2 regions of the Streptomyces sp. NPDC026500 genome follow, and region 1 is predicted to be linked to the other one. Evidence: riboswitches for the same ligand, from Rfam matches in the RefSeq annotation. Region 1 holds a riboswitch; the other holds the start of a gene.
What was found. A riboswitch is a leader RNA that binds a small molecule or an ion and turns the genes downstream of it on or off. The one in region 1 is predicted to bind cobalamin.
Positions count from the first base shown of each region.

Region 2: linked by a shared signal. The riboswitch ahead of ACZ4N5_RS34615 (cobalamin biosynthesis protein) and the one ahead of ACZ4N5_RS04850 (ribonucleoside-diphosphate reductase subunit alpha) in region 1 are both predicted to bind cobalamin.

Region 1 is NZ_JBVHQB010000002.1:396,381-401,737, reverse strand. Features, by position in the region: gene mctP (monocarboxylate uptake permease MctP) at 1-974, shown strand, start outside; gene ACZ4N5_RS04855 (GNAT family N-acetyltransferase) at 1,062-1,580, shown strand; cobalamin riboswitch at 1,633-1,780, shown strand; gene ACZ4N5_RS04850 (ribonucleoside-diphosphate reductase subunit alpha) at 1,913-4,294, shown strand; gene ACZ4N5_RS04845 (ribonucleotide-diphosphate reductase subunit beta) at 4,294-5,328, shown strand.
Region 2 is NZ_JBVHQB010000025.1:55,589-60,945, forward strand. Features, by position in the region: gene cobN (cobaltochelatase subunit CobN) at 1-836, opposite strand, end outside; gene ACZ4N5_RS34610 (cobyric acid synthase) at 833-2,428, opposite strand; gene ACZ4N5_RS34615 (cobalamin biosynthesis protein) at 2,425-3,384, opposite strand; cobalamin riboswitch at 3,492-3,632, opposite strand; gene ACZ4N5_RS34620 (hypothetical protein) at 3,770-3,988, opposite strand; gene ACZ4N5_RS34625 (inorganic phosphate transporter) at 4,009-5,250, opposite strand.

The sequences.
Region 1 (5,357 bases):
TCATCTACATCCCGATCAAGCTGGGCGGCTTCGACGAGATCTTCAAGGCGGCGAGCGCCAAGTACACGGCCGCGGGCGCCGGCGGGCTCGTCCCCGCCGAGGCGGGCCAGTGGACGTACGCCACCCTCGCGCTCGGCTCGGCGCTGGCGCTGTTCATGTATCCGCACTCGGTCACCGCGACGCTGTCCGGCCGCAGCCGGGAGGTGATCCGCCGCAACACCACGATCCTGCCGCTGTACTCGCTGATGCTGGGCCTGCTCGCCCTGCTCGGGTTCATGGCGATCGCGGCCGGCGTGAAGGTCGCCAACGGCCAGCTCGCCATTCCCCAGCTCTTCGAGAACATGTTCCCCGACTGGTTCGCGGGCGTGGCCTTCGCCGCCATCGGCATCGGCGCGCTCGTCCCGGCGGCCATCATGTCCATCGCGGCCGCGAACCTCTTCACCCGCAACATCTACAAGGACTTCATCAACCCGGCCGCGACCCCTCGGCAGGAGACCAGGGTCTCCAAGCTGGTCTCGCTCCTGGTGAAGGTGGGCGCGCTGGTCTTCGTCCTGACCATGGACAAGACCGTGGCGATCAACTTCCAGTTGCTGGGCGGCATCTGGATCCTGCAGACCTTCCCGTCGCTGGTCGGCGGACTCTTCACGCGCTGGTTCCACCGCTGGGCGCTGCTGGGCGGCTGGGCGGTCGGCATGCTCTACGGCACGATCGCCGCCTACGGAGTGGCCTCGCCGACCCAGAAGCACTTCGGCGGCAGCTCGAAGGAGATTCCCGGCATCGGGGAGATCGGCTACATCGGGCTGACGGCGTTCGTCCTGAACGTGGCCGTGGCCGTCGTCCTCACCTTCGCCCTCAGGGCGTTCAAGGCCCCGGACGGCATCGACGAGACCTCGCCCGAGGACTACACGGCCGACGCGGGAGACCCGGGGGTCGAGACGGAGCTTCCGCCGGCCACGGCGGACGCGAGCCACTAGCGACAGCTCACGACACAGCTCTCCACGACGGGCCGCCGGACGAAAACCGGCGGCCTGTCGCCGTGCCGGTCGGGCACACTCGCCGGCATGGACATCGTCATCAGACGGGCGCGGCCCGAGGAGTACCCCACCATCGGTGAGATCGCGGCGCGCGCCTATCTCGGAGACGGGCTGCTCGACTTCGGGGAGAGCGACGCGTACCTGGAGAGACTGCGGGACGTCGCGGGGCGGGCGGACGTCGCCGATGTGCTGGTCGCCGTCGAGGGGGACCGGGTGCTCGGCAGTGTGACCTTCGTGGCGGACGGGAGCCCCATGGCGGACTTCGCCCGCGCCGGGGAGGCCGAGCTCCGGATGCTCGCGGTCGCGCGCGAGGCACGGCGCCGGGGCGCCGGGGAGGCTCTCGTGCGCGCCTGCGTCGAGCGGGCACGGGCCGCGGAGGGCTGCGCGCGCGTCGTGCTGTCCACCCAGGGCACCATGCACAGCGCCCACCGCCTGTACGAGCGCGTGGGCTTCACCCGCACCCCCGACCGCGACTGGAACCCGCTTCCGGAGCTCGACGACATCCGGCTGCTCACCTACGAGTTGACGATCCAGCACACTCCGTAGCGCTCCCCGACACCGTCCGGACACAAGATGTGGGGGCACTCCAGAAGCCCGGCACAAGATGTATGCTCATGGTCGCTGTCGCCGCAGGGGAATCCGGTGCGAATCCGGAACTGTCCCGCAACGGTGTACCTGTGCGTGTTCGCTTTCCGCGTGCCCGCACTCGCGTCAGTCCGAGGACCTGCCGACAGCGCGCCCCGGCCGTCCGGCCCGGGTGCCGACGACGTCCGGGCCTCGCGGAATGGGCCGGTGGACGCGGTGCGTGCTGCCCAGAAGCACTCCCGTGTGCCCCTTCCTCCCCGCCGGGCCCCGTGCCGAGCGAGGGAGATTCCCACGTGACCATCGCGCCAGCCGATCCGGCTTCAGTGACCGTGCAGCAGGCCCGGGTGGAGACCGACGGTCCCGGAGCCGCGCTGCTGCGGACCCTGACCGATCTCACCGCCGACCTCACCGCCGCCGACCCCGGCCGGGTCGCCGCGGCGGCGCTGCGCGGCAGGTCCGCCCGCGCCGACGAGGCCGAGCTGCGCGAACTGGCCACCGAGGCGGCCGCAGGTCTCATCTCCGAGGATCCCGCCTACTCCCGGCTGGCCGCCCGCCTGCTCACGATCAGCATCGCCGCGGAGGCCGCCTCCCAGGGCGTCACGACCTTCTCCGAGTCGGTCGCCGTCGGCCACCGCGAGGGTCTGATCGCCGACCGCACGGCCGCGTTCGTCCGGCTGCACACGGCCCGCCTCGACGCGCTCATCGACTCCGAAGGCGACGACCGCTTCGGCTACTTCGGGCTGCGCACGCTGCACAGCCGCTATCTGCTCCGGCACCCGATCACCCGCAGGGTCGTCGAGACGCCGCAGCACTTCATGCTCCGGGTGGCGTCCGGCCTCGCCGAGGACGACACCGTCCGCTCCGTGGACGAAGTCGCCGCGCTCTACCGGCTCATGAGCCGCCTCGACTACCTCCCCTCCTCCCCCACGCTCTTCAACTCCGGTACGCGGCACCCGCAGATGTCGTCCTGCTACCTCCTCGACTCCCCGCTGGACGAGCTGGACTCCATCTACGACCGCTACCACCAGGTGGCACGCCTGTCGAAGCACGCGGGCGGCATCGGCCTGTCCTACTCCCGCATCCGGTCGCGCGGTTCACTGATCCGCGGCACCAACGGGCACTCCAACGGCATCGTCCCGTTCCTCAAGACCCTCGACGCCTCGGTCGCCGCGGTGAACCAGGGCGGCCGGCGCAAGGGCGCGGCCGCGGTCTACCTGGAGACCTGGCATTCGGACATCGAGGAGTTCCTGGAGCTGCGCGACAACACCGGTGAGGACGCCCGGCGTACGCACAACCTGAACCTCGCGCACTGGATCCCGGACGAGTTCATGCGCCGGGTGAACGAGGACGGCGTCTGGTCGCTCTTCTCGCCCTCCGACGTGCCGGAGCTGGTCGACCTGTGGGGCGACGCGTTCGACGCCGCGTACCGCAAGGCCGAGGAGGCGGGTCTCGCCAAGAAGACGATCCCGGCCCGCGACCTGTACGGCCGCATGATGCGCACCCTCGCGCAGACCGGCAACGGCTGGATGACCTTCAAGGACGCCGCCAACCGCACCGCCAACCAGACGGCGGAGCCCGGCCACACCGTCCACTCCTCGAACCTGTGCACCGAGATCCTGGAGGTCACGGACGACGGGGAGACGGCGGTCTGCAACCTGGGCTCGGTCAACCTGGGCGCGTTCGTGGTCGGTCAGGACATCGACTGGGAGCGGCTCGACGAGACCGTGCGCACCGCGGTGACCTTCCTCGACCGCGTCGTGGACATCAACTTCTACCCGACCGAGCAGGCGGGCCGCTCCAACGCCAAGTGGCGTCCGGTGGGCCTCGGCGCGATGGGCCTCCAGGACGTCTTCTTCAAGCTGCGGCTGCCGTTCGACTCGCCCGAGGCCCGCGCCCTGTCCACCCGGATCGCCGAGCGCATCATGCTCGCCTCCTACGAGGCCTCCGCGGACCTCGCCGAGCGCAACGGCCCGCTCCCGGCCTGGGAGAAGACCCGTACCGCCCGTGGCGTGCTGCACCCGGACCACTTCGACGTCGAGCTGAACTGGCCGGAGCGCTGGGCCGCCCTGCGGCAGCGGATCGCCGAGGTCGGCATGCGCAACTCGCTGCTCCTCGCCATCGCCCCGACCGCCACCATCGCGTCCATCGCGGGCGTCTACGAGTGCATCGAGCCGCAGGTGTCGAACCTGTTCAAGCGCGAGACGCTCTCAGGCGAGTTCCTCCAGGTCAACTCCTACCTGGTGGCCGAGCTGAAGAAGCTCGGCGTGTGGGACGCGCAGACCCGTGAGGCGCTGCGCGAGTCCAGCGGCTCGGTGCAGGGCTTCACCTGGGTCCCGCAGGACGTCCGCGACCTGTACCGCACGGCGTGGGAGATCCCACAGCGCGGTCTGATCGACATGGCCGCCGCCCGGACCCCGTTCCTGGACCAGGCCCAGTCCCTGAATCTGTTCCTGGAGACGCCGACCATCGGCAAGCTCTCCTCGATGTACTCCTACGCCTGGACGTCGGGCCTGAAGACGACGTACTACCTGCGCTCCCGCCCGGCGACGCGCATCGCCCGCGCGGCGCAGGCCCAGGCGCAGCCCGAGAAGCCCATCCCCGTGCAGCAGGTGGCCGACCCCGACGCCGTCGCCTGCTCCCTGGAGAACCCCGAGTCCTGCGAGGCCTGCCAGTAATGAGCGACACCACCACCGAGAAGGCCGCGTCCGAGAAGAACCTCCTCGCCCCGGGCTTCGAACTGACCCTGCGTCCCATGCGCTACCCGGACTTCTACGAGCGCTACCGGGACGCCATCAAGAACACCTGGACCGTCGAGGAGGTCGACCTCCACTCGGACGTCGCCGACCTCGCGAAGCTGACGCCGGGTGAGCAGCACATGATCGGCCGGCTGGTCGCGTTCTTCGCGACGGGCGACTCGATCGTGGCGAACAACCTGGTGCTGACGCTGTACAAGCACATCAACTCCCCCGAGGCGCGGCTCTACCTGAGCCGTCAGCTCTTCGAGGAGGCCGTGCACGTCCAGTTCTATCTGACGCTGCTCGACACCTATCTGCCCGACCCTGACGACCGCACGGCGGCCTTCGCGGCCGTCGAGAGCATCCCCTCCATCCGCGAGAAGGCGCAGTTCTGCTTCAAGTGGATGGACTCGGTGGAGAAGCTGGACCGGCTGGAGACCCAGGCCGACCGGCGCCGCTTCCTGCTGAACCTCATCTGCTTCGCGGCGTGCATCGAGGGGCTCTTCTTCTACGGGGCCTTCGCGTACGTCTACTGGTTCCGCAGCCGGGGTCTGCTGCACGGCCTGGCGACCGGCACCAACTGGGTGTTCCGCGACGAGACGATGCACATGAGCTTCGCCTTCGAGGTCGTCGACACCGTCCGCAAGGAGGAGCCGGAACTCTTCGACGACCGGCTCCAGGAGCAGGTGACCGACATGCTGCGCGAGGCGGTCGAGGCCGAGCTGCAGTTCGGCCGCGATCTGTGCGGTGAGGGTCTGCCGGGCATGAACACCGACTCGATGCGGCAGTACCTGGAGTGCGTCGCCGATCAGCGCCTTCAGCGGCTGGGCTTCGCGCCGGTGTACGGCTCCGAGAACCCCTTCTCCTTCATGGAGCTCCAGGGTGTCCAGGAGCTGACCAACTTCTTCGAGCGCCGGCCGTCCGCGTACCAGGTCGCGGTGGAGGGCACCGTCGACCTCGACGAGGACTTCTGACCGGTCCGAGCGTTCCGCCGAGTGTTCTG
Region 2 (5,357 bases), on a different contig from region 1:
TCCGGGATCGCGACCTGCATCGCCGCGTCCATGGGGGACAGGGCCGCGTCGGAGGCGTCCCAGGCACTCTTCGACGAGGTCAGGCAGAGCCCCTGGAGCACCGGGATGTCGAGGTCGGCGAGCGCCCCGATGTCCCAGGCCTCCTCGTCGCCGCCCGCGGACGCCTCCGAGGCATGGGTGCCGCCCGCCGCGAGGACGGTGGCGACGAGCGTGTCGGCCCGGCCCAGGATCTCGTACAGGCCCGGGTCGGCTCCACGCAGCGAACCGCAGTACACGGCGAGGGCGTTGGCGCCGCGCGCCTCGATCGCCTCGCACAGCGTGTCCACGAACGCGGTGTTCCCGGACAGTTCGTGGGCCCGGTAGAACAGCACCCCGACGGTCGGCCTGCCCTCGACGAAGGCGCGCTCGCCATGGACGCCGAACTCCGCGGTCTTGTGCGGCTCCTCGAAGCCCTCACCCGTCAGCAGCACGGTGTCCGAGAGGAACCGGGCCAGCTCGGCGAGGTTGGCCGGGCCGCCCTCGACGAGATAGCGCAGCGCCTCCGCGACGACCCCCGCGGGCACCGACGACTCGGCCATCAGCTCGGCGTCCGGGACGGACTCGCCGCCGAGCAGCACGGTCGGGATGCCGGACGCCTTCAGAAAGGCCAGCCCGTCCTCCCAGGCCCGCTTGCCACCGAGCAGCCGTACGACGGCCACGTCCGCGCCCTCGACGAGCGCGGGGAGTTCGCCCGTGACGTCCACCCGGGTCGGATTGCCGATCCGGTAGGCGGTGCCACTGGCGCGGGCCGCCAGCAGATCCGTGTCGGCGGTCGACAACAACAACACTGTGCTCATGCGGGTGCTCCCGGTGGAATGAAGGGCAGTCCTTGCGGCGCGCCGGACTCGATGAGCCGCCACAGCGCGTCCGTGTCCGCGTGTTCCTCGATCAGGTCGCCGAGCCGGTCCAGCTGCTCCTCGCGCAGCGCCGCGAACGACGTGTCGGCCGCCGGTACGAAGCGGCGGCCCGCGGCGGCGGCCACCTCGCGCAGAAAGGCCCGCCGGAAACCGTCCGACTCCAGCGAGCCGTGCCAGTGCGTGCCCCAGACGGCGCCGGCCCGGCACCCGTCCAGGCTGTGTCCGTGGGCATCGGAGATGAACGCCTCGCCGCCGGTGACCTCGGCGACGCCGTGGTGGATCTCGTAGCCCTCGACGTGCTCGCCGAGGGCCTCGCCGACCGGCCGTGTCAGCGTCTTCTCCCTCGCGAACCGCACGCGGACGGGCAGGAGTCCGAGCCCGTCGACATGACCGGCGCGCGACTCGACCTCGTCCTCGATGTGCTCGCCGAGGAGCTGGTAGCCGCCGCAGATGCCGAGGACGGGCCGTCCTTCCGCCGCCCGGCGTGCGATCGCGTCCGCGAGGCCGCGCTCGCGCAGCCACGCCAGCGCCTTCACCGTGCCCCGGGTCCCGGGCACGACGACCAGGTCCGCGTCGGCCAGTTCCTCGGCCCGGTCCACGAATCGCACGACGACGCCCGGTTCGGCGGCCAGCGCGTCCACGTCGGTGAAGTTGGACATCAGCGGGACCGCGCACACGGCGACCCGCAGGATGTCCGCGCCCACGGGGGAGGAGACCGCCGACTCCCGGACCGCCCCGCGCAGCGAGACACGCAGTCCGTCCTCCTCGTCGATGCCCAGACCGTGCTGGAAGGGCAGGACGCCGTAGGAGCGCCGCCCGGTGAGGCCGTGCAGCATGTCGAGCCCGGGCTCCAGCAGGCTGACGTCACCCCGGAACTTGTTGACGAGGAACCCGGCGACGAGCGCCTGGTCCTCGGCCGACAACAGGGCGACCGTCCCGAAGAACGAGGCGAACACACCGCCCCGGTCGATGTCGCCGACGACGAGCATGGGAAGCCCCGCGTTGCGCGCCACCCCCATGTTCACGATGTCGGTGCGCCGCAGATTGATCTCGGCCGGGCTGCCGGCCCCCTCACAGATCACCGCGTCATACGTGCCCCGCAACTGGGCGAGACAGTCGAGCACGGTCCCGAGGAGTGCTTCCTGGCGCCCTCCACGCAGCCGTTCGCCGGGGGCCCCGGCGCCCGACAACGGCTCCGCCGCGGGCCCGGACGTCCCGAAGAACCCGCGCGCGCTCATCTCGCCCACCGGCCTGCCCATCAGGACGACCTGACTGGTGCGGTCGCTGCCCGGCTTGAGCAGCACGGGATTCATCAGCGCGGTCGGCTCCACGCGGGCGGCCTGGGCCTGCATGGCCTGGGCCCGTCCGATCTCGGCGCCCTCGCGCGTCACGAAGGAGTTGAGGGACATGTTCTGCGCCTTGAAGGGTGCGACCTTGACGCCCTGGCGCACCAGCCACCGGCAGATCCCGGCGGTCACGACGCTCTTGCCCGCGTCGGAGGTGGTCCCGGCGATCAGCAGCCCGCCACTCATGCGGTGCGCTCCTTCCTGGTGGTCAGAACCGTGAGCAGCACCCGTCCGGCGGCGCTCACGCCGAGCGCGAGCCAGCCGACGCGCCGGGAGAGCCGTACGGCCCGTTCGATGTCGTGGATGTGGACGGCGCGCCCCGCGTCATTGAGCACGGGCCGGTGCTCGACCCGTCCCCCGTACGAGAGGGTGCCGCCGAGCCGTACGCCCAGCGCGCCCGCGAACGAGGCTTCCACGGGCCCGGCGTTGGGGCTCGGATGCTTGCGGGCGTCCGCGCGCCAGGCGCGCACGGCGCCGCGCGGGTCGGACCCGGCCGCGGCCGCGAGGACGGCGGTCAGCCGGGCTCCCGGCCAGCCGGCGACGTCGTCGAGCCGGGCGGAGGCCCAGCCGTAGCGCCGGTAGCGGGGGGACTTGTGCCCGACCATGGCGTCGAGCGTGTTCACGGCGCGGAAGGCGACGAGTCCGGGCACCCCGGCGACGGCGCCCCAGACCAGAGCGCCCACGACGGCGTCGGAGGTGTTCTCGGCGACGGACTCGACGACGGCCCGCGCGACGCCGTCGGCGTCCAGCGCCTGCGGATCGCGCCCGCACAGATGCGGCAGCCGCTCCCGGGCCGTGTCGATGTCACCGGCCGCGAGCGCGCCGCCGACCGCCCGCGCCTCACGGCCGAGGGAGGTTCCTCCGACGACGGCCCAGGTGGCGGCGGCGGTCAGGGCGACGGAAGCGGTGCGTGAGGTGCGTACGGAACGACCGGCGAGCGCGGCGAGTCCGGTGGCACCGCCCACGCAGACGGCGGTGTGCAGGGCGCCCCACCCGCGGTGGTCACGCCACAGGGTCCGCTCCACGGCCGCGGCGGCCCGCCCGAACGCGGCGACCGGATGCCCCCGGCGGGGATCGCCGAGCAGCAGGTCGCCGAGGAGGCCGGCGGCGGCGCCGTACGCGAAGACGCGATCGGCACGCACGGGGTCAGCCCGCGATGCGGTGGAGTGGAACCCTCGTACTCAGCAGAACGGGCAACGGGCAGCCGCGCATGGCGATATGTCCTCACTCAGGGTGTCCACGCCCTGGTTCGACGAGACCGGCGGTGAGAGTTCCTGGCTCCCGGGGAGTTTCTTCCCCGATGACAGTGGCGGGACCGCGCCGGATTCGCACCGGCTTCCTCTCATGCCGCCGTACTTGGCTCCGGCAGTCCACCACGGGGTGAGAACGGCCGTCAACTGGCTGTTGACCTGCGGAGGGACAGTGTGCTCAGGCCCACATACGCGTGGGGTGCGGGACGGTGATCCGTCCCGCACCCCACGCGCGGTACTGCTCGGCGCGACCCTGTTCCGGGCCGCTTGTGCCGGGTTACTTGGTGATGATCAGGGAGATGCCGTAGGCCACCGCCGCGGCGCAGGCCGCGAAGCAGACATAGGCGCCGGTGGCCGCCGCGACCGCGGAACCGCCCTGGGCCGACTCCTTCTTGGAGAGGCCGGCGACGCCGAGGGTGAAGAGGGCGACGAGGGCCACGGTCACTCCGAGGCTGACCCCGAAGACGGATCCGAGGGCTGACCAGTCGATGTTCATGCTGTTGCTTCCTTCGGTTCTCAGGCCACGGGGGACGGCGCCGACGGGTTCGCCGTGGGTTCGGCGGGAGCCGGGATGGTGGCCGTGAGGTTCTCGGCCACGGTGCCGGCCGGGGGCGGGGTGACGGCGGCGATGGCCGTGGTCACCACACCGGCGGGCTCTTCGGCGTCGTTCACGTTGGTGTGGTCGATGACCTCGCGGCGCGAGCGGCGCCAGATCGCGAAGCTGGAAGCGACCAGGAAGACGGCGACGAGGGCGGTGCCCCAGGCACCGAAACCGGTCACCCACTCGGCGAGCGCGCCGACCAGGGCGGCGGCGGGCAGCGTGAGGACCCAGGCGACGGCCATCCGCTTGGCGGTGGACCAGCGGACCACACCGCCCTTGCGGCCGAGGCCCGCGCCCATCACGGAGCCGGAGACCGAGTGCGTGGTGGAGAGCGAGAAGCCGATGTGCGAAGAGGCCAGGATGACCGTGGCCGCGCTGGTCTGGGCGGCGAAGCCCTGCTGCGGCTGGAGGTCGGTCAGGCCCTTGCCCATCGTGCGGATGATGCGCCAGCCGCCCAGGTAGGTGCCGAGCGCGATGGCGAGACCGGCGGAGAGGATGACCCAGACCGGCGGGTCCGAGTCGGGAGCGACGGCGCCACCGGCGACCAGGGCCAGGGTGATGATGCCCATCGTCTTCTGCGCGTCGTTGGTGCCGTGGGCCAGCGAGACCAGGCCCGCGGAGGCTATCTGGCCGGCGCGGTACCCCTTCTTGGTGGCCTTGGTGTCGGCGTCACCACTGAGCTTGTACGACAGCCGCGTGGCGAACATCGCGGCCAGGCCGGCGACGATCGGGGCAGCGACGGCGGGCAGAAGCACCTTGCCGACCAGGACGTCCCCGTGCACCGCGCCGGTACCGGCGGAGGCGATGGTGGCGCCGACCAGGCCGCCCATGAGGGCGTGCGAGGAGCTGGACGGAAGTCCGACGAGCCACGTCACCAGGTTCCAGAGGATCGCGCCGACGAGCGCGGCGAAGATCACCTCTGGCTTGATGCCGGATTCATCGACGAGGCCCTTGGAGATCGTGTTGGCGACCTCCACCGAGAGGAAGGCGCCGACAAGGTTGAGGGCGGCGGACATGGCCACCGCGACCTTGGGCTTGAGAGCGCCAGTCGAGATGGTGGTGGCCATCGCGTTGGCGGTGTCGTGGAAACCGTTCGTGAAATCGAACACGAGAGCGGTGACGATCACGATTCCGAGGAGGAGCGTGATGTGTTCCATTTACCCAGGCTTCTGTTGGACGTCAGTGGCAGGTGGACCGTAGGCAACCTGGATGAACGGAAGGTGAACTGAGTCGGGCATCGTGGTGTCTCAAATGGCGAATCGCC